3 regions of the Marinobacter sp. UBA5687 genome follow, and region 1 is predicted to be linked to each of the others. Evidence: predicted binding sites of a transcription regulator. Region 1 holds the regulator's gene; each other region holds the start of a gene.
What was found. Region 1 encodes FliA, which starts transcription of late flagellar genes. Its sites were predicted from a motif close to CTAAAGTTTNNNNNNNNNNNGCCGNTAA; they were not measured.
Positions count from the first base shown of each region.

Region 2: the regulator FliA is predicted to act here: its motif matches at 3,731-3,758, upstream of fliD (flagellar filament capping protein FliD).
Region 3: the regulator FliA is predicted to act here: its motif matches at 3,760-3,787, upstream of B3Y70_RS01830 (methyl-accepting chemotaxis protein).

Region 1 covers NZ_DIHV01000003.1:16,064-22,810, reverse strand. Annotated here, with positions in the region: gene flhA (flagellar biosynthesis protein FlhA) at 1-722, shown strand, start outside; gene flhF (flagellar biosynthesis protein FlhF) at 778-2,091, shown strand; gene B3Y70_RS00225 (MinD/ParA family protein) at 2,164-2,976, shown strand; gene B3Y70_RS00220 (RNA polymerase sigma factor FliA) at 3,009-3,752, shown strand; gene cheY (chemotaxis response regulator CheY) at 3,914-4,297, shown strand; gene B3Y70_RS00210 (protein phosphatase CheZ) at 4,319-5,104, shown strand; gene B3Y70_RS00205 (chemotaxis protein CheA) at 5,123-6,747, shown strand, end outside.
Region 2 covers NZ_DIHV01000144.1:10,571-17,317, reverse strand. Annotated here, with positions in the region: gene B3Y70_RS15905 (flagellin) at 1-328, opposite strand, end outside; gene B3Y70_RS15900 (flagellin) at 715-1,842, shown strand; gene B3Y70_RS15895 (flagellin) at 1,946-3,073, shown strand; gene B3Y70_RS15890 (flagellar protein FlaG) at 3,144-3,578, shown strand; gene fliD (flagellar filament capping protein FliD) at 3,801-5,786, shown strand; gene fliS (flagellar export chaperone FliS) at 5,808-6,212, shown strand; gene B3Y70_RS15875 (argininosuccinate synthase) at 6,346-6,747, shown strand, end outside.
Region 3 covers NZ_DIHV01000017.1:48,565-55,311, reverse strand. Annotated here, with positions in the region: gene B3Y70_RS01850 (BCCT family transporter) at 3-1,559, shown strand; gene arfB (alternative ribosome rescue aminoacyl-tRNA hydrolase ArfB) at 1,556-1,969, opposite strand; gene B3Y70_RS01840 (NAD(P)H-binding protein) at 2,067-2,744, shown strand; gene B3Y70_RS01835 (hypothetical protein) at 2,808-3,662, shown strand; gene B3Y70_RS01830 (methyl-accepting chemotaxis protein) at 3,884-6,025, shown strand; gene B3Y70_RS01825 (substrate-binding periplasmic protein) at 6,083-6,747, opposite strand, start outside.

The DNA.
Region 1 (6,747 bases):
ACGCCATCTGGATTGAGTCCGACAGGAAAGATCAGGCCCAGACCCTGGGGTACACCGTAGTTGATGCGAGTACCGTGGTGGCGACGCACCTCAATCAGATCCTGCAGAAACACGCTCATGAGCTGATTGGCCACGAAGAAGCCCAGAAGTGGCTGGACCAGTTGGAGAAGATTTCGCCCAAGCTGGCGGAGGAACTCGTGCCGACCACGATTTCCATCAGCATCCTGTTGAAAGTGTTGCAGAACCTGCTGAAAGAAGAAGTGCCGGTGCGGGATATGCGCTCCATTGCCGAGGCCATCGTGAACGTGCATCCAAAGAGTCAGGACCCGAAAGTACTGACCACAGTAGCCCGCCAGGCGCTGCGCCGGATGATTGTCCAAAGTATTTGTGGCAACGACGCCGAAATCCCTGTTATCACGTTGGATCCAGACCTGGAACAGTTATTGCTAAAGTCTGTTCAGCAGAGTCAACAATCCGGCGGTCAGGATGACATTGGTCTGGTGCTTGAGCCCAACATGGTGGAAAAGCTGCAACGATCCCTTCAGGACAGCGTGCAGCGCCAGGAAATGCTTGGCAAGCCCGCCATCCTGCTGGTTTCGGGGCCCTTGCGGCCAGTACTGGCGAAGTTTGCCAGCTACGGGGTAGAGCGTTTGCATGTGCTCTCTTACCAGGAAATCCCGGATAACAAACAGATCACGATAGTCGCTTCTGTGGGTCAATAAACCGACGGAGCATCGCGGAAAGCCAGAGTGCTTGCCGGTGGGAGGATGAAACAGCATGAAAGTAAAACGGTTTTTTGCGCAGTCCATGGCTGAGGCCCTGAAGCAGGTAAGCCACGAAATGGGGCCGGATGCCGTTATTCTGTCTAACCGCCGCGTTGATGGTGGCGTTGAGATCGTGACGGCACTCGACTACGACGAAAACATGGCGCGCCAGCGTCTGGGCGAAAGGGCGGTTGAAGCCACCAACGGCTCCCGGCTGGCCGAGATGCAGGCGGAGCAGCATCGTCGGCTGGAAGAGGAGCTGAACCGGTCCCGCAGTCGCATTCGTGAGGTTCGGGAAAAGCGCGCAGGAAGTGGCGCCTCAGGTGGCGTGGCGTCGTCCTTATCTTTCGAGACGGCCGATTTTCCGGCGTCACGTCTCAGTGATGAAGCGCTGGCAAAGCCGGTTGCGGGTAGCGAATCAGGCGCCGGTGGCTATGCCGATGAACTGGCCAGTATGCGTGCCGAAATCAGCTCTCTGCGTGATCTGGTCAGTGGTAAGGCTGCGACTGCCACGCCGGCCGGTAACAGCGCAGTTCAGCAACGCTTGGCCGAGCGGCTGCAGGAGTTCGGTCTGGGCGCGGAGCTGGCCGGCTCTCTGTCCCGACGGCACCGGGCCGGGCGCCTGGAAGATGGCTGGAAGCAGTCACTGAAAATGCTGGCGACCGGCGTTCGCACCGGTCGCGAAGACTGGCTTGATGCCGGGGGGATCTATGCCCTGGTCGGGCCGACCGGGTCTGGCAAAACCACCACCATTGGCAAACTGGCGGCTCGCTATGTGCTGGAGCATGGCCCGGATTCGTTGGCCCTGGTGACCACCGACCGCTACCGTGTGGCCGCCCATGAGCAGCTGTTTGTGTTCGGCAGAATCCTGAATGTGCCCGTGCGGGTGGTGGATGAGAGCCATTCCCTGGATGACATTCTTGATGAACTGTCGGATAGGCACCTGGTACTGATTGACACTGCCGGCCTGACCAGTGCCGACCGTGGTTACCAGGAACAACTGGCGGAGTTGGCTCGCAGCGATCACAATATCCGTACACATCTGGTGGTCTCTGCCACCAGTCAGCCACGTATCATGAAATCCGTGTGGCATTGCTATAAGATGGCAAACCTTGCAGGCTGCATCATGACCAAGATTGATGAAGCCCTGACCCTGGGCGAAGCGCTCGGATTCGTTATGGAGACCAGCTTGCCGGTGGCCTGGTACACCGATGGCCAGAAGATACCGGAAGATCTCCAAAGGGCGGAGGCTATCCCGCTGGTGCGTCTGGGCGTAGAAAGGCTCAGGGCCGTGCAGAGCGCGCAGGCAATAGCCGAAGGTGCCTGAGCCTCGCCAGCGACAGAATAAAACACCGGCACGCGTGCCCGTACAAGAACGTAGTAAGAGACTGATAACAGTATGAGCAGACCACATCCGGTTCAGGTGATTGCGGTTTCCGGCGGCAAGGGCGGTGTCGGCAAGAGCAATGTTTCGGTCAACCTAGGTATCGCCCTGGCCCAGAAGGGGCGCCGGGTTGTCTTGCTGGACGCGGATCTTGGGCTCGCCAACATCGATGTGTTGCTTGGCATTACCGCCAATCGAAATCTGCAAGACGTACTCAACGGCGATTGTGATCTGAAAGATGTGCTGGTGAATGGCCCTGGTGGCATCAAGATTGTTCCGGCATCATCCGGCACCCAGCGTATGACCCAGCTCAGCGCCATGGAACATGCCGGCCTGATCAATGCCTTCAGTGAGCTGGGCGACCAGATTGACGTTCTGATTGTGGATACCGCCGCGGGTATTTCTGAATCGGTGGTCAGCTTCCTGAGGGCATCGCAGGAACTTCTGCTGGTGGTCTGCGACGAACCTACTTCCATTACCGATGCTTACGCCCTGATCAAACTGATGAATCGGGATTACGGCACCAACCGCTTCCGCATCCTGGCAAACCAGGTCCGCAATGAGCAGGAAGGCCGCCATCTGTTTGAAAAACTGACCCGGGTCACCGAGCGTTTCCTGGATGTGGCACTACAATATGTAGGTATCGTGCCTTACGACGAGGCCGTCAAGAAAGCCGTTCAGAGGCAGAAAGCGGTATTGGATGCCTATCCGAGGGCGAAAGCCTCGCTGGCTATCCGGGCTCTGGCCGAAAAAGTGGACAGCTGGCCTTTGCCGTCCTCTCCCAGGGGGCATCTCGAGTTCTTCGTGGAGCGGCTCGTCGAAGTCTGATCTGAATCCAGTCCTACAAGAAAACCGGATACATGACATTGGCGAAAAATCTGGGAATTTACCATCAGGCCGGCGCCAGGAGCCCTTCAGCCCTGATTGAAGAGCATGCGCCGCTGGTCAAGAAAATCGCCCTTCATCTCATGGCCCGACTGCCTGCATCGGTGCAGCTCGAAGACCTTATGCAGGCCGGTATGATTGGTCTGCTGGAGGCTGCGCAGCGCTACTCTTCAGGCAAGGGTGCGACCTTTGAAACCTATGCCGGCATTCGCATCCGTGGCGCCATGGTGGACGAAATCCGCAAAGGCGACTGGGTGCCCCGCTCAGTGCATCGTAATGCCCGGCGAATCGCCAGTGCCATCAAACAAGTGGAAGATCGTACCGGGCGCGAGGCCCAGGATGCCGAAGTAGCTGAAGAGCTTGGCATTGGTCTGGACGAATATCACGCTTCACTGGCCGACGCCAACAGTGGCCGACTTTTTAGCCTTGATGAGCTCAATGAATCCGGCGAGCTGCCGATAGAAGAAGCAGAGGCCAGCGATAATCCGCTGGACGGTATTGCTTCCGGCGCTTTCCAGCGCAGTCTGGCGGACGCCATCGAGCAGTTGCCTGAGCGCGAAAAGCTGGTGTTGAGCCTGTATTACCAGGAAGAACTGAACCTCAAGGAAATCGGCGCAGTGCTTGGGGTCAGTGAGAGCCGGGTAAGCCAGATTCACAGCCAGGCGGCACTGCGGCTGCGCAGCCGGTTGGCCGAGTGGCGGGATGACGACAACGACTGATCGGCCGGGTGCTGTGTTTCTCTTTCAGCAGGCTGTGTAGCTTTTGGTAACCGATGCTTTACAACGTGCGCAAACACCACACAATAAGCAGTTAAGGTAGCAGCCTGCTAGACTTTCAAAAAGGCTGAATGAATTCCGGGTGTTACTGACTGGAGGTCCCATTGGACAAGAACATGAAAATTCTCATTGTGGATGACTTCTCCACAATGCGACGAATCATCAAGAACCTGCTGCGAGATCTTGGCTTCACCAATACAGATGAGGCCGATGATGGCAACACGGCGTTGCCCATGCTCCGAAGCGGCAAGTACGACTTCCTGGTGACTGACTGGAACATGCCCGGCATGTCGGGCTTTGATCTTCTCAAAGCTGTCCGCGCTGACGAAAACCTGAAGAACCTGCCGGTTCTGATGGTGACGGCAGAAGCCAAGCGGGACCAGATCGTGGCCGCGGCTCAGGCCGGGGTAAACGGATATGTGGTCAAGCCTTTTACGGCAGCCGTGCTCAAGGAAAAGATCGAGAAAATCTTCGAACGAATCCAGTAACCAGAGGTCGGATGGCTCGCCATGAGTGATACCAAACAGAACCATCAGGGCCTTGATCCGGAGGTGGCGGAGAAACTGCAAAAGCAGGCCTCCGACCTGGCTGAGAATGTAAACGCCGGGAATTATGCCAAGGCGATGACCCTGATCAATGAACTGAGCGAGGTTCGCGATCAGAGTCTGTACCGGGAAGTGGGCCGACTCACCCGCAGCCTCCATGAGGCAATCCGGAACTTCCAGATAGACCCGCGTAATGCCGAGCAGAAAGAAGTCCTGTCGAAGATGAGCGACGCTTCTGACCGTCTGGCCTATGTGGTGCAGATGACCAGCCAGGCAGCGAACCGCACCATGGACCTGGTCGAGGAAAGCATGCCCGTGGCTCATTCCATGAGGGATGAAGCGGTTGCCTTGCGGGACGAGTGGCAGCGTCTGCGCCGCCGTGAAATGGAACCTGCGGAGTTTCGCGAGTTGTATGGTCGCATCGACAAGTTCTTCGCCGGCCTGACCACAGACTCTGACAGTCTGTACCAGAATCTGTCGGAAATCCTGCTGGCTCAGGACTTCCAGGATCTTACTGGCCAGGTTATCCAGAAGGTCACCGCTTTGGTGAAAGAAGTGGAAGACAATCTTCTTGGCTTGGTAGTGATGGCCAGCCACGTGGATCAGCTGACCGGCACGGTGCACCAGATTGAAGAAAAAGAAGAATCGGCCGAAAAAGGGGTAGGGCCCCAGATCAAGGCCGATGAGCGGGAAGATGTAGTTTCGGGACAGGACGATGTGGACGATCTGCTGTCCAGTCTCGGATTCTGATAATAAAGAGGGTGACGCATGGCGTTAGATGCTGATGAAGAGATCCTGCAGGACTTCCTGGTAGAAGCCGGCGAGATACTCGAAAAGTTGTCGGAGCAGCTGGTGGATCTGGAGCAGCATCCCGATGACAGCGATCTGCTGAACGCCATTTTCCGTGGCTTCCATACCGTGAAAGGGGGCGCAGGCTTCCTTCAGCTGGAGGCACTGGTTAACTGCTGCCACTCGGCAGAGAACGTGTTCGATATTCTCCGGAATCACAAGCGCAAGGTCACTCCGGAACTGATGGACGTGGTTCTGGAGGCGCTGGACAACGTTAACGCCATGTTCGAAGAAGTTCGAAACCGGGAAGAACCAACGCCCGCGCCGGACGAACTGATCGAAGCCCTGGACGCCCTCGCCAAACCCGAGTCAGAGGATGCACCAGCGGCGGAAGCGCCAACCCCGGCACCGGAGCCGTCGTCTGCGGAGGTCGGGCAGCAAGGGGACCAGGGCGATATCACTGACGAAGAATTCGAGCAGTTGCTGGACGCGTTGGCGGATGAAAAATCCGACGGCCAGAAACCGGCCGGCAACGAGCAGGTGAGCAATCCGGCTGAATCCGCCGGCAGCTCAGACAGTGATGAAATTACCGACGACGAATTTGAGGCCTTGCTGGATCAACTCCACGGCAAGGGCCAGTTTGCCGGCGCGCCTGCGGAAGAGGAAACAGCCAAGGCAGATACCAGCACCAGCGGTGGTTCAGAAAAATCATCCGCTGACGCCGATCTGATTTCCGACGACGAATTCGAGAACCTGCTGGACGAACTGCATGGCAAGGGCGCCGGCCCAAGTGCCGGGTCTTCCGACAGCGAGCCCAAACCGGCGCCTGCTCCATCCGGCAAGGCCGAACCGGCCCCGGAACCAAAGAAAGCAGAAGCCAAAGCCGAGAGCACGGCCGCTGCCAAGCCGGCCTCTGCGCCCGCGCCTGCCCGTGAGGCCGCACCCGCTGGTGAAACCACGGTTCGGGTAGATACCAAGCGCCTGGACGACATCATGAACATGGTGGGCGAACTGGTGCTGGTACGGAACCGCCTGCAGCGTTTGGGTTCCGAAAGCGAAGACGAACACATGCACAAGGCGGTGGCCAACCTCGACGTAGTGACTACGGATCTTCAGGCTGCCGTCATGCAAACACGGATGCAGCCGATCAAGAAAGTATTCGGCCGTTTCCCGAGGGTGGTGCGTGATCTGGCCCGAAGCCTGAAAAAAGAAGTGAACCTGGTGATGCACGGTGAGGAAACCGACCTGGATAAAAACCTGGTCGAGGCGCTGGCTGACCCACTTGTGCACCTGGTCCGAAACTCCGTGGATCACGGTGTCGAAGCGCCGGACGTACGGGAGAAGGCCGGAAAACCCCGAGCCGGAACCGTGACCCTGTCGGCGGAGCAGGAAGGCGACCATATATTGCTGTCCATCGTCGACGACGGTGCCGGTATGGATCCCAATGTCCTGCGCCGCAAGGCGGTAGAAAAGGGTCTGTACGATCAGGATGCGGCAGACCGCCTTACCGACAACGAGTGCTTCAATCTTATCTTTGCGGCCGGTTTCTCCACCAAAGACCAGATTTCCGATGTCTCCGGTCGCGGTGTCGGCATGGACGTGGT
Region 2 (6,747 bases), on a different contig from region 1:
GTCGGTCGGAGATGCTATTGGTGGCGTTAGCAGATTGAACTGCAAGCTCCCGAATCCGCTGCAGGTTATTGGTAATCTCATCCATCGCCCCCTCAGCCGTTTGCGCCAGCGAAATGCCGTCATTAGCATTCCGCTGCGCCTGGTTCAGGCCGGAAATCTGGGACTGAAAGCGCTCCGAAATGGCAAGCCCCGCCGCATCATCTTTTGCGGAGTTGATGCGCAGGCCAGATGATAGGCGCTCAAGTGCGGTATTGGCCTGCCCTTGCGAGGCGTTCAGGTTACGCTGAGCATTCAGCGACGCAATGTTGGTGTTAATGACCTGAGGCATATCTATTCTCCTGCTCAGAGGTGCCGGAAACCAGATGCCCGTCGTAGAGGGGAACCCTTGCCGGCGGAAATTCGTTAAATTGCCGTTTTGCTGTGTGTAAAGCGAATGGTGTGCCAGGTTTGCAATTGCGCATTTAAGGTTTTGTTATTAAATGTTTATTTTCAGGTTTTTTTGCTGGAGGGATATGGCGGTGCCGAGTTGTTGGCGGTTTCTAACGGAATAAAGTTGCCGGTTTTACATTCCTTTACAAAATCCCGGAGATTTTTTTCTAAAGCAATCGGGTGGAGTGCCGTTAAGTGGAGTAACAGGGTGGCGCTCCCAAACAAACGAGAACGGGCGCCAGACCTCTTCTATGAAATAACGACATCGGTCGAAGGAGAAGCATTATGGCTCTCGGTATCAATACCAACGTCGCCTCACTAGGTGCACAGAATCAGTTAGGGAAGTCCCAGAATCTTTCCAACCAGGCGTTGGAGCGTTTGTCATCGGGTCTGCGTATTAATTCGGCCAAAGATGATGCTGCGGGGCTTGCGATTTCAACTCGTTTTCAGTCCCAGATTAGCGGCCTGAATGTCGCTCAGCGTAATGCCAATGATGGTATCTCCCTAGCGCAAACCACTGAAGGTGCCTTGGATGAGATCACCAACAACCTGCAGCGAATTCGTGAGCTAGCGGTTCAGTCTGCTAACGCGACCAACACTGCATCGGACAGGGCGGCGCTTGATGCAGAGGTTCAGCAGCGGATCAAGGAAGTTGATCGCATTTCCACCCAGACAGCGTTTAATGGGTTGAAGGTTCTGGACGGAACCTTCGGCGAGCAGCAGTTTCAGGTTGGTGCCAACGCAGGTGAAACCATTGGGATTAATCTCGGGACTGGCACGCGTTCCAGTGCCATTGGTGGAGTTGCTGAGGCAGCGTTGAGCGTTAATTATTCTGGTACCAATGCTTTCGCAAGTGACTCAACTCTCTCAATCACTGTCGGTTCCAATACGGCTCAGGTTATTAAACTTGATAGCGATGTGGACAGTGTGCAAAAGCTGGCGGATCGCATTAATGAAACGCTCGAAGGCGCTGTTGCTGTCGTAAACGATGCAGGTACAGATGTAGATATTGTGTCTTCAGAGGCGCTTGCAACCACATACACGGCAGGTGCTGGAACCGCGTCCATGATCACTGATGTTGCAAGTCAGGCTGTTGCCGGGAGCTTGGACGGTGAGGACGTCACTAACGTTGAGAACGCAAACAAAATGATCGCAAGAATCGATGCGGCTCTTGGTTCTGTGAATGATTTACGCGGAGATCTTGGTGCAGTTCAGAACCGATTTGAGTCGACGATTGCGAACTTGGCAACGTCGGTTGAGAACCTTAGCGCATCTAACAGTAGGATTCTTGACGCAGATTTTGCTGCAGAAACAGCGAAGTTGTCTAAATCTCAAGTGCTGCAGCAGGCAGGTATCTCGGTATTGGCTCAGGCGAATGCCCGCCCGCAGCAGGTTCTGTCGCTCCTGCAATAAGCGGTATCAGGTTAGCAGAGCGGCAGACCTAGTGGCCGCTCAAACCGCAAACGCTTAGCAAAAGCTTGATTTCAGATTAGTTTATTCTTGTAGGAGATGCATCATGGCTCTAGGCATCAACACCAACGTAGCATCGCTGACGGCTCAGAACCAACTGGGCAAGTCGCAAAATCTTTCAAATCAGTCACTTGAGCGGTTGTCATCAGGTTTGCGCATTAACTCTGCTAAGGATGACGCAGCAGGTCTGGCTATCTCAACCCGGTTTCAATCCCAGATTAGCGGCCTGAATGTTGCTCAACGAAACGCCAACGACGGTATTTCTCTGGCGCAAACCACTGAAGGTGCGCTAGATGAAATTACCAACAACCTTCAGCGAATTCGTGAACTGTCAGTACAGTCTGCCAACGCGACCAACACAGCATCGGATAGAGCGGCGCTTGATGCAGAGGTGCAGCAGCGAATCAAGGAAATAGACAGGATTTCAACGCAGACTGCGTTTAACGGTCTTAAGGTCTTGGATGGCACCTTTGGCGAACAGCAGTTCCAGGTTGGCGCAAATGCTGGCGAAACCATCGGGATCGATTTGGGTGCGGGTACAAGATCCAGTGCTATCGGTGCTATCCGCACGCAGGAGTTTACCGTGGATTTCTCGGGTACCAACGCTGTCGCGAATGATAGTACCCTCGCATTTACCGTCGATGGTAACGCTCAGACAATAACCTTCACTGGGTCAGAGGATTCTGTTGACGACTTGGCGGCCACAATCAATGATCAGTTGACTGAGCCGGCTTTTGCGTCAGTCGTCGACGGTCAGCTCAAGATCGTTTCCGAAAAAGATTTGGGCGCTGCGACTTATACCGCAGGTGGTGGTACGGGGACGGTCCTCAATAACGCCGCCGCAGCCAATACAGCGACCAGTAGCATCGAATCTGCGGACGTGAAAACTGTGGGTGCCGCAAATGAGATGATTCTTCGGATCGACGCCGCAGTCACCGCGGTAAACTCTCTGCGCGGGGATTTGGGTGCGGTGCAAAACCGTTTCGAGTCCACCATCGCCAACTTGGGTACGTCTGTCGAAAATCTCAGCGCCTCCAACAGCCGTATTCTTGACGCTGACTTCGCGGCAGAAACTGCCAACCTGGCCAAATCCCAGGTACTGCAGCAGGCCGGTATCTCCGTCCTGGCTCAGGCGAACGCCCGTCCGCAGCAGGTTCTGTCCCTCCTGCAGTAAGGGGCTAGCGGTAACAGCCGGAACCTTCGGGTTCCGGTTTTCCGCCGTTTGAGGATAGCGAGGTAAAGCTATGAATGACGTTAACCTGAACAACCCGAACCTGAAGCTGGTGAATGTCAGTGACCGGGGGCCGGTGAAGGCACTGTCGTCATCTCAGGCCGAGGGCCGGAATGCCCCTGACCTTGCTGCTTCTTCTGCCGGTGCTCGCCAGGTTCAGAATACCCAGATTGCCAACGAAGCCTCCAAAGCGGAACAGCTCAAGGAGCGCAACGACGCGCAGCGGGAGGATCTGGACCAGGCGGTCAGCCAGCTGAACGATTTTGTTCAGAATGTGCAGCGGGATCTGCAGTTTGAAGTGGATAACGACATGGGCCAGACCATCGTAAGGGTGGTTGATCAGCAAACCCAGGAAGTGATTCGCCAGATTCCGGATGAAGTGGCTTTGAGGTTGGCAGAAAAATTGCAGCAGGACGAACCGCTGACGTTGTTTAACATCAAAGTGTAAAAGCTTGCCGCTTTTGCGCGGATGACCACAGCGGTATTTCAGCACCGCCGCACCTGAGAAGGTCCGGCGGTGCTCTGCGTTATGGCAGCACCGGGTTTGATTAGGGGCTATGCTTGGTTTAACGCGTTGTTACAATTTTTTGCGCCAGTAGGGCAAAGTTTTGCCGCTTCCGGCCGATACATAGTTCAGTGAAAACATTGGCCCCCTTGAGGAGGCATGGTTATGGCAGGTATATCATCGTTGGGGATTGGTTCCGGGGTGCTGAACTCGGATCTGGTGGATCAGTTGGTGGCCGCAGAGCGCAAGCCTACTGAAACCCGCTTAACCCAGAAAACCCAGCAAGCCGAGGCGCTGTTATCCGCCTATGGCAAGCTGCGCAGTGCCGTAACCGAACTTCGTTTGCCAATGCGGCAGTTAAGTTCACCGGATAATCTCAAGGCCTTCTCTGCGTCTTCTACCAATGATGATATCGGTGTTTCTGTAGATTCCACCAAGGCAAGTCGTGGCACTTACAGTGTGGAGGTCACCAGTCTTGCCTCTGCTCAGGCGCTGGCTTCTCGGGATGTGTTTGCGGATCGTGACGCTACCAGCGTTGGGCAGGGCACTCTGGAGCTGTCGGTTGGTGACAAAATCACGAATATCACCATAGACAGCAGCAATGACACGCTTCAGGGCCTGGCGAACGCCATTAACGAAGCGGATGCCGGCGTTTCCGCTGGAATCATCGATACCGGGAGTGGTTATCAGTTGGTGCTGTCTGCAGACGAGACGGGTACGGCCAACGCCGTCAGTATTTCTGTCACGGGCGATACGACTGGCACAAATACCGACAACACCGGCCTTTCACGCTTTGCCTTCAACGCGGGAATGGATGCGGACTCCGGCCTGAAAGAAACTATTGCTGCCAGCGATGCGGTAATGAATATCAATGGTGTAACGGTTACCCGTTCCACTAACACGTTTGAAAATGTAATCGATGGCCTGACCTTTGATATCAAAGAAACTGGCACTTCTACTATCAAAGTCACTCAAGATTTTGGTGCTGTTGCAGACCGGGTTCAGGGCTTCGTTGATAAATTCAACGGCCTGCAGTCCACTATTGACAGTCTGGCGGGCTTTAATGCCGAAGCCGGTGTTGGCAGTTTGCTGACCGGCGACTCGACGGTTCGCACGATTCAGAGCCAGTTGCGGAATATTCTTACCCGTGTGGTACCCGGCATGGAGAACGCCAGTGTTAGGAGTTTGGCCGATGTGGGTATCACCACCAATTTTGAGACCGGTGGCCTCGAATTCGACCGGGCGAAGTTCGAAGAAGTACTGAAGGCCAATCCCGATGAGGTGACGGCTCTGTTTGCGGAGCAGGGGCGCACAACGGACAGTCAGGTGGAGTTTGTCCGCAGCGGTTTGAATACCGAGCCCGGTGAGTACGAGATCAATATCACGCAGGCTGCCACTCAGGGGCAGCTGGTAGCTGGTTCGGCACTCGGTGCTACGTTCGATATTACCGATGCCAATGATGATCTGGCCTTGACAGTGAACGGTGATATCACGGTGAACCTGAAGCTGACCCAGGGTAATGGAATTAGCCAGCAGGCGCTGCTGGACGATATTCAAGCTCAGTTGAACGCCAATAATGCGCTGAATGCAGCCGGCACCCGATTGCAGGTTGGCCTGGATGGTGGAGGAAAACTGACGTTCACCTCAGCTGACTATGGTAGCGATTCAAAAGTGGCCCTGGCATCCGCCGAAGATGCAGCCCTGTTTGGGCTGGATACTAACACCAGTACGGACGGCCTGGATGTGGCTGGAACTATTGACGGCCGGGCTGCGGAAGGCGATGGCCAGGTTCTTTTCCTTGGAACTGGGAACGGCGATGCTTCGGGGCTGCAGGTTCGAATTCTCGGTGATCAGACGGGTAATCGTGGTTCCATCACCTTCGTGGAAGGTGTGGGTGAGCGTACAGTTGATCTGGTAAGTAATATTGTCGGCGCAGACGGGGCCATTGAATCCCGTACAGACAGTCTTAGTCGCGAGCTTGAGCAGATTCAGGAGAGCCAGGTTCGTCTTGAGGAACGTATTGCTGCTTATCGTGAGAGGCTGGTGAGCCAGTTCACAGCGGCGGATTCCTTGATCTCGCAGTTGAACAGTACCCGGGATTACGTCACTCAGCAGTTGGCTGCGCTGGCGCCACAGAACAATCGAGAGTAATACGGTGAAACGAGGTTATTTATGAACGGTTTACAAGCGTACCAACGCGTTAACACCCAAACCAGCATCACCGATGCCGATCCCCACAAGCTCATCCAGCTGTTGTACAGCGGTGCCATTGAGCGTATCAATATGGCGAAGGCTAAGATGCAGGCCAAAGATTACGCCGGCAAAGCGCAGCTGCTGAACAAAGCCATCGAAATCATTGGCGGGCTGCGCTCGTTCCTGGATTTCGAGAAGGGCGGTGATCTGGCGCCACGGCTCGAAGCTTTGTACGACTATATGGAGCGTACTTTGCTGGAGGGCAGTGCCCGTAATGATATGGCGAAGCTGGATGAAGTGATTGAACTGCTGCGCTCAATCAAAGAAGGCTGGGACGGCATCCGCGAAGAAGTGGTAACCCAGCACTCCCAGGCCGCTGGCTAAACCAGTACTTTTGCCGTCCATGGCGCCCCTATCCTTTGGCAGGGTAGGGGCTTTATAGCCATTCCCCCCGCCATCCCGTACAATGTTGCCCTTCTTTTCAACACATCCATTCTGTTCAGTCTGGAGCAAGGGCATGTCTGATATTAAAAAGGTGGTGCTGGCCTATTCCGGTGGCCTGGATACTTCCGTCATCGTTCGGTGGTTGCAGGATACCTATAACTGTGAGGTGGTAACCTTTACCGCCGATATTGGCCAGGGCGAGGAAGTGGAGCCAGCGCGCGCGAAAGCCGAAGCGCTGGGCGTTAAGGAAATCTACATTGAGGACCTGCGCGAGGAGTTTGTGCGCGATTACGTGTTCCCGATGTTCCGCGCCAATACCATCTACGAAGGCGAGTACCTGCTGGGCACCTCTATCGCCCGCCCGCTGATTGCCAAGCGCCTGATCGACATTGCCAACGAAACGGGTGCAGACGCCATCTCTCACGGTGCTACCGGTAAAGGTAACGATCAGGTTCGTTTTGAGCTTGGCGCCTAT
Region 3 (6,747 bases), on a different contig from region 1:
CAATGACCGCCGAGACTATCCCTAAACCCAAGGCAAGCGAGAGCGTCTGGAGCGACAGTGATCCCGTTGTGCTGGTTCTGACCATTGGCTTTATTCTGCTGTTTGTTGGTGCTTCTGTTGTCGATGCCGATTACGTGGCTGACCTGATTGGTCACGGTTTTTCGTGGACCGCAAAATATCTTGGTTCTTTTTTCCAGCTGTTCCTGCTGCTCACGTTTTTTGTGGCGGTTGCCACGGGCGTAAGCGGTGCCGGTCGGGCCAGGATTGGAGGGCTGGATGAGCCGGAGATTGGCCGGTTCCGCTGGCTATCGATGATCATGTGTACGTTGCTGGCCGGTGGCGGAGTCTTCTTCGCAGCAGGTGAGCCGGTCTATCATTTTGTGGTCACCCCGCCGGCGTTCGACACCGAGGCAGCGTCCCCTGCCGCCGTTGCACCTGCGCTTGCCCAGTCATTTATGCACTGGGGGTTTCTAGCCTGGGCTGTGCTTGGCTCACTAACGGCCATCGTGCTCTCGCGCGCGCACTACTCACAAGGGCAGCCACTGCAGCCACGGACGCTGCTTTATCCCGTGCTAGGCGAGCGTGTTGTCAGCGGGCGCCTGGGTGGAGTGGTGGATGCTGCCTGCGTGATCGCAGTGGTTGCCGGCACCGTGGGCCCGATCGGCTTTCTGGCGACACAAATGAGCTTTGGATTGCATGAGCTGTTCGGTGTCTCCGATGGCTACGGTACTCAGCTCATGGTTCTGGCTGTGCTGGCAGGGGTATACATGACATCCGCAATGACCGGGCTGCATCGGGGTATCCAGCTGCTCAGTCGTTTCAACGTCATCCTGGCGCTGGTTATTGCCGGCGTTATTTTTGTGTTTGGCCCCACGCTATTCCTTACGGATGTCTACCTGCAATCCATGGGCGAATATCTGGGCTCGTTTTTTTCCATGGCGACCATGACAGCACAGACGGCGCCCGATTGGTGGATGAAGTGGTGGACGGTGTTTTTCTTTGCCTGGTTTATTGGCTATACCCCCTTGATGGCAGTGTTTGTATCGAGAATCTCACGGGGTAGAACCATCCGTGAAACCATCATGGCAGTCGCCATACTGGCACCCATCGCCACGACCATCTGGTTCACGTTGCTGGGTGGCTCTGGCATATACCATCAGCTGTCCGGCACGTTTGATTTGACCGACGCTTTGAACAATTTCCGGTTTGACGTCGCCACATTGACGGTTGCGCAGGCACTGCCGGGAGGCACCTGGATGGCGGCCGCAATCCTGTTGCTGACCACCATCTTTGTGGCGACAACCGGAGATTCGATGAGCTACTCCATTGCGATGGTGGGGGCCGGCCATGACGAGCCGCAACCCTGGATTCGCGTTTTCTGGGGTGGCGCCATGGCACTGATGGCCGCGATTCTTCTCTATATGGGGGCCGGTCAGATTGGGGTGTTGCAACAGTTCATTGTGATCACAGCCATTCCGGTGTCGTTGATTATTCTCCCTTCTCTGTGGACCGGTCCCCGGGCCGCAGCAGCCCTGGCGAAAGAGCAGGGGCTGGCTTAGGTTTTTACTTTTCCCCTCAGGGATTTGATCTCTCCACGGCGGGTTTTGTTATCCACACGCCGCCGTTGGGAGGATTTCGTCGGCCGCGTTGGCCGGCGGGCTTTTTGCGGTTTTACTGCCTCCTGAATGAGAGTCTTGAGTCGGTTCAGCGCGTCCTCTTTGTTCTGCTCAAACGTGCGGAAAGACTGCCCTTTGATCACAATCACGCCGTCTTTACTGATGCGCTGGTCGGACAATGCCATCAAACGTTCTTTGTAAAACGGCGGCAGGGTGGAATGCAGGATGTCGAACCGGAGGTGTACGGCAGAGGCAACCTTATTCACATTCTGACCGCCGGCCCCCTGGGATCGTATCTGCGTAATCTGGATTTCCCAGTCTGCCAGTTCGACGGCATTGGATAATTTCAGCATAGTGGCACGTGTTGAGAGCTCGGATTCGAGTGTTTACGAGTATCATCCTACGCAATCCGGCAACCAATCAGAAGCGATGAACACAGGGAGACACCGAATGAAGGTGATGGTTTTAGGCGCTACCGGCCTGACCGGAGGCATGGTGGTGGAGAAGCTCCTCGAGCAGCCGGAGATATCGACTGTGATCGCTCCGGTTCGCCGGTCGATGGTCGTGGAAAATCCGAAACTGGAGCAGCGCTTCATGGATTTTGATGCGATGGAGGCTCAGCCTGACGCTTTCCAGGTGGATGTCCTGATCTGTTGCCTTGGAACGACCCTGAAAAAGGCAGGCTCCAGAGAAGCCTTTCGCAAGGTCGATCATGACTATGCATTGAAGGCAGCTCAGATGGCCCGTAACGCCGGTGCACGGGCATTGATTCTGATGTCGGCCATCGGAGCATCTTCGCAATCCCCGGTTTTCTACAATCGAGTCAAAGGAGAGCTTGAGGACAATGTCCGGGCGCTGAAATTTCCTTATCTTGCGATCTACCACCCGAGCCTGTTGCTGGGGCAGCGCAAGGAGGCTCGAACGGCCGAGGCTCTTGGTGTGGCCGTCATGCCGGTTGCGAATCGGGCGTTGATCGGGCCACTGAGAAAATATCGGGCGATTGAAGCGGAAGCCGTAGCGTCGGCCATGGTCAACGAGCTCGAGACCATTAGCGGAATCACTTCGGGCGGTGCAGTGGTGAGAGTGTGGGAGTACGACGATATCTTAACGATGGGCAATCGTCGCTAATGCTGTCCTTCACCTGATGTAAAATCCGGGTCACTGTTCCCGAGCGATCGATGAGGTTGATCAATGAAATATGTACTTTTTCCTTTTCTGGTGTTTTCCGTACTCATGGCGACAGGGTGCAGTCGCCCGGAATCGCCCCAGGAAGTATCGGAAGCGTTTTGGCAAGCTGTACTTGAAGAGGATGCTGAAGCGGCCGCAGATTATTCAACCCTGGTCGATGAAGCGGCATTCGATGGTTTTGAACAGCAATGGCAGAACGTGAGCATTGAGTGGGGGCGTGTGGTCATTGATGACAATCTGGCCCGGGTAACCACCACCCTGAGTGGTCTGGAGGGCCAGAACGAAGCCACGGAGTCCTTAACCTATCTGGTACGTAAAGGTGACGACTGGCTGGTGGATTATTATCGCACCGGCGATGCCCTGAAACAGGGCCCGGTTTGGGGAAGTCTTGTTGGGCAGCTGGAAAAACTGGGTGAAGATCTCAAGAGTCGCTGGGCAAATCAATCCGATGAGATGGCGGTAGAGCTTGAGAGGCTGGGGCGGGAGTTGCAGCAACAGGCCCAGAGTATGAATGAAGATATGTCGGCGTTGCCTGAAGAGTACGGTGACCAGCTGAGCCAGCATCTGGAAGAGCTGTCTGAATCCCTGCGGGAAGCGCTTAAATCTACCCCATCTGCAACGCCGCAGGACAGACGTACCTTGAACGAAACGGTAATCAGGCTTGAAGACCAGCGGGAGCAGTTGTCTGAAGTCAACTTGAAGACGCTTGCGGAGAGCACCGCGACCGCCGCCGAAGCCCAGCTGCAATTGGGCGAATTGAGCGAGGAGTTTGCGGCCTACAAGGCGGAATGGCGGCAACGTGTTGTCGACATGCAAGCAGAAATGGCTGAGTTTCTGGAGAATCTGAAGACCCGCTGAGCCCAGGGGCGCCTCGCCCTTCTTTAGTGCATATTTTTGATGGCGCACCCCGATGGTGCGCCTCTCTCATCGTTTGAATCCGGCAGTTGCTACTTCCCTTCAGGTTTTGACCGGTCCGCCGGTTCAGGCCCGCTCTTTGCTTAGCTTCCTTCTGAAAGCAGGTATGTTTGCACCACCTCGTTGTAGTGCAGGCATGCAGTACCGATTGAGGAAGGCGCGCTATGACTTTACGCAGTGATTCCATGAACCTTTCATCCGATGAGCGGGGTTGGTTGCCCTGGTTTGGGGCCACAGGTAAGTTGCGGATGGGATGGTCCTGTTTTTTGAACCGCCAGCAATATGCAACGAATGAAGAGATATTCGAGAGCATCGCGAAAACCCGTCGCGAAGCGCTGATTAACTGGGCAAATGGCAAGTGGGCCTTCCTTGAGGGGCTTGCGGCACGACTTGAGGGTAGCGAACACGATAGCATTTCAGAGGTACTGGATTCGGCCGTTACGCGCCTCCGGGAAATTTCCGAGCTTTTCGTTGTGAAAGAAGATGGCTCTGTTGTCGCCTCGACGGTGACCGGCAGAAACGGAGCCGCAGGCCTCATGCCCGCGGCCGTGCAACGAGGGGTGAGAGAGCGGTTCCTCCACGGGCCCTACAGTGACCCGGTCACCTTGCAGCTTGGTGCCACAACTTCCAGATTTCATGACGATGTCACGCTGATGTTCTACCAGCCGGTCGCTCTTGCTGGCAATCAGGCAGCGGCAGTCTGTGCCCGGGTTCCGAACGATGTCATGAGTGACCTGATTCAGCGCGAGGCCGGGCACATTTTTGAAGAGTCTGGCGACAACTACATTTTCATGATCGACAGTCAGTTTGATCCATCGATCAGACCGGGAGTTGCCCTGTCGCGCTCGCGGTTTGAAGACGCTACCTTCAGTCACGGCGACAACCTCAAAGACGGAATCCGTACGGGCTTCGGTACAGTACGGATTCGGGAACACACCGAATTCGAAATACGTTTTACCGACCCGGCTACGGGGCAGTTGCACCCGGGGGTACGGGAAACCATGGCCCGTGGTGAAAACCTCTACGTTAAGTACCCCGGCTATTCCGACTATCGCCATATACCGGTGATTGGCAAGGGCGTGACCTTCCAGTTACCCGGGTCTCCTGATCGTTGGGGCATGATGTGTGAAGGCGACCTGGAGGAGGTGTATCGGAAACGTTCGGTCAGCTATCGACTGACGGCGCGGCTCGGGGTCCTTATGGCGCTTATCTGGGCAGCCAACGTAGCGGTTTCGGCAAGCGGTGCTCCTCTGTGGCTGGAAGCCTCCGTGAACGCGATGGTTGCGCTCCTGGGGCTTGTCATCTTCCGGGCAAGTTCCGCCAAGCCATTGGCAGATAGCCTGTCATCACTCGCGGATGTCATACGGAACATTGCCGAAGGAGGCGGGAATCTGCGCCAGCGTCTCGATGTCGGCAAGACCAAGCGGGATGAGAGCGGGGATCTCGCGCGCTGGATGAACAGCTTTCTGGATACCCTCGACGGCATGGTGGGGCAGGTCATCAGTCTTGCGGGTGAATCCCGCTCCGCCAGTGAACACCTTGTGGGTCAGAACCGCCAGGCGGATGAAAAGATTCAGCAGGTGGTACACGACATAGAGCAGATGCTGAAGGGCGCTGATCTGCAGCAGAACGAAATCGAAAATGCCTCGACCACAGCGCAGGAAATGCGAGTTAGCATGGAAGATGTGGTGGCTCGTGCCAAAGATCAGTTTGCCCGTGTCAGCCGTGAAACCGAGAGCATTCGCGACGTTATCGTGCGTTCGGCCGAGGGTATTCGCGCCGCGAGTGAACGCACGGACGAGATCGGCAAGGCGGCTGAAATGATTAACGACATTGCTGCCCAGACCAATCTTCTAGCGCTCAATGCAGCCATAGAAGCGGCTCGGGCTGGTGAGGCAGGGCGGGGATTTGCAGTCGTCGCCGATGAGGTCCGGCAACTGGCCAGTCGGACAGCCCAGGCCACGACGGAAATTGATGAGCGTCTGTATCGGGTGCGGGAAGAAACTCAGCGCGCCGTAACCACAATGGAAGAAGGCATGGCAGAGATGGAGGCCCGTCTGGCTCAGGCCCGGGCGGCGTCGGATGACAACGCAGAGCTGCATCACATGGTCGACAAGCTCTTCCGGGCGATCTCGGGCATCGCGGAAACCAACGCTGTTCAGAGTTCACAGACCAGTGGCGTTGCTGACAGCGTAAGCTTCATGACGACGGTGATCGCGGGTTTGACGGCGAGTTCGGAAATGACGCACGTTTCGGCAAACAAGCTGAAAAACCTCACCGGTCAGTTTCAGGTGAGCAATGCGTAAGCTGCTGGCCCCGCGTTAGCCTGAGAGCTGGCGGGGCCGGCAAAAGCCACTTGGCGATCAGAGCCCGTAAGAACGCGAAATGGTGTCTATCTCACCGCTTTCCTGCATAGCCTGGTAAGCCGTATTAAGGGCTTTGATCAAGTCGGGATCAAAGTCCTTGTTAATGGCCAGATACATCGGGGTTTCGCGGAAAACAAGAACTGCCTCAAGGCCGGTCACGTCGGAGGCATCGGCGGCCAGGTAGGGGCCTGCCAGGCCATCGGCCACCCATAGATCGATCTGATCCTGTTCCAGCCGCTTGGCATTCAGTCCATTGTTGGTTATGGCGGAAACGTCGAATCCTTTGTCTTCCAGGTATCCCGTCATCACATCGCCTTTGTAGCCACCAATACGGTAGTCACGGGCATCCTCAAGATCGTCCAGTTTGATGCTGGAGCCGGGCTTGGCAAACAGGGTCCACTTGATGCTGGAGAGTGGTCCCACCCATTCAAAGAAGGGCTCCCGTTCGTCTGTCTTGGATACGCAGTAGATACCATGGTCTTCGTGCCGTTGAGCGCGGTTCATGCCATAGCTGAGGTCTCGCAGCTTGATGCTGTAGTCGACCTTGGCATTCTCTAGAACAGCTTTGAGCACATCGGTGCAGAGGCCGGTGATTTCGGATTCTGAATGGGCAAAGGGCTGACCGCTGGTGGTCATGTTATAAGGAGGATATTGTTCGGTGT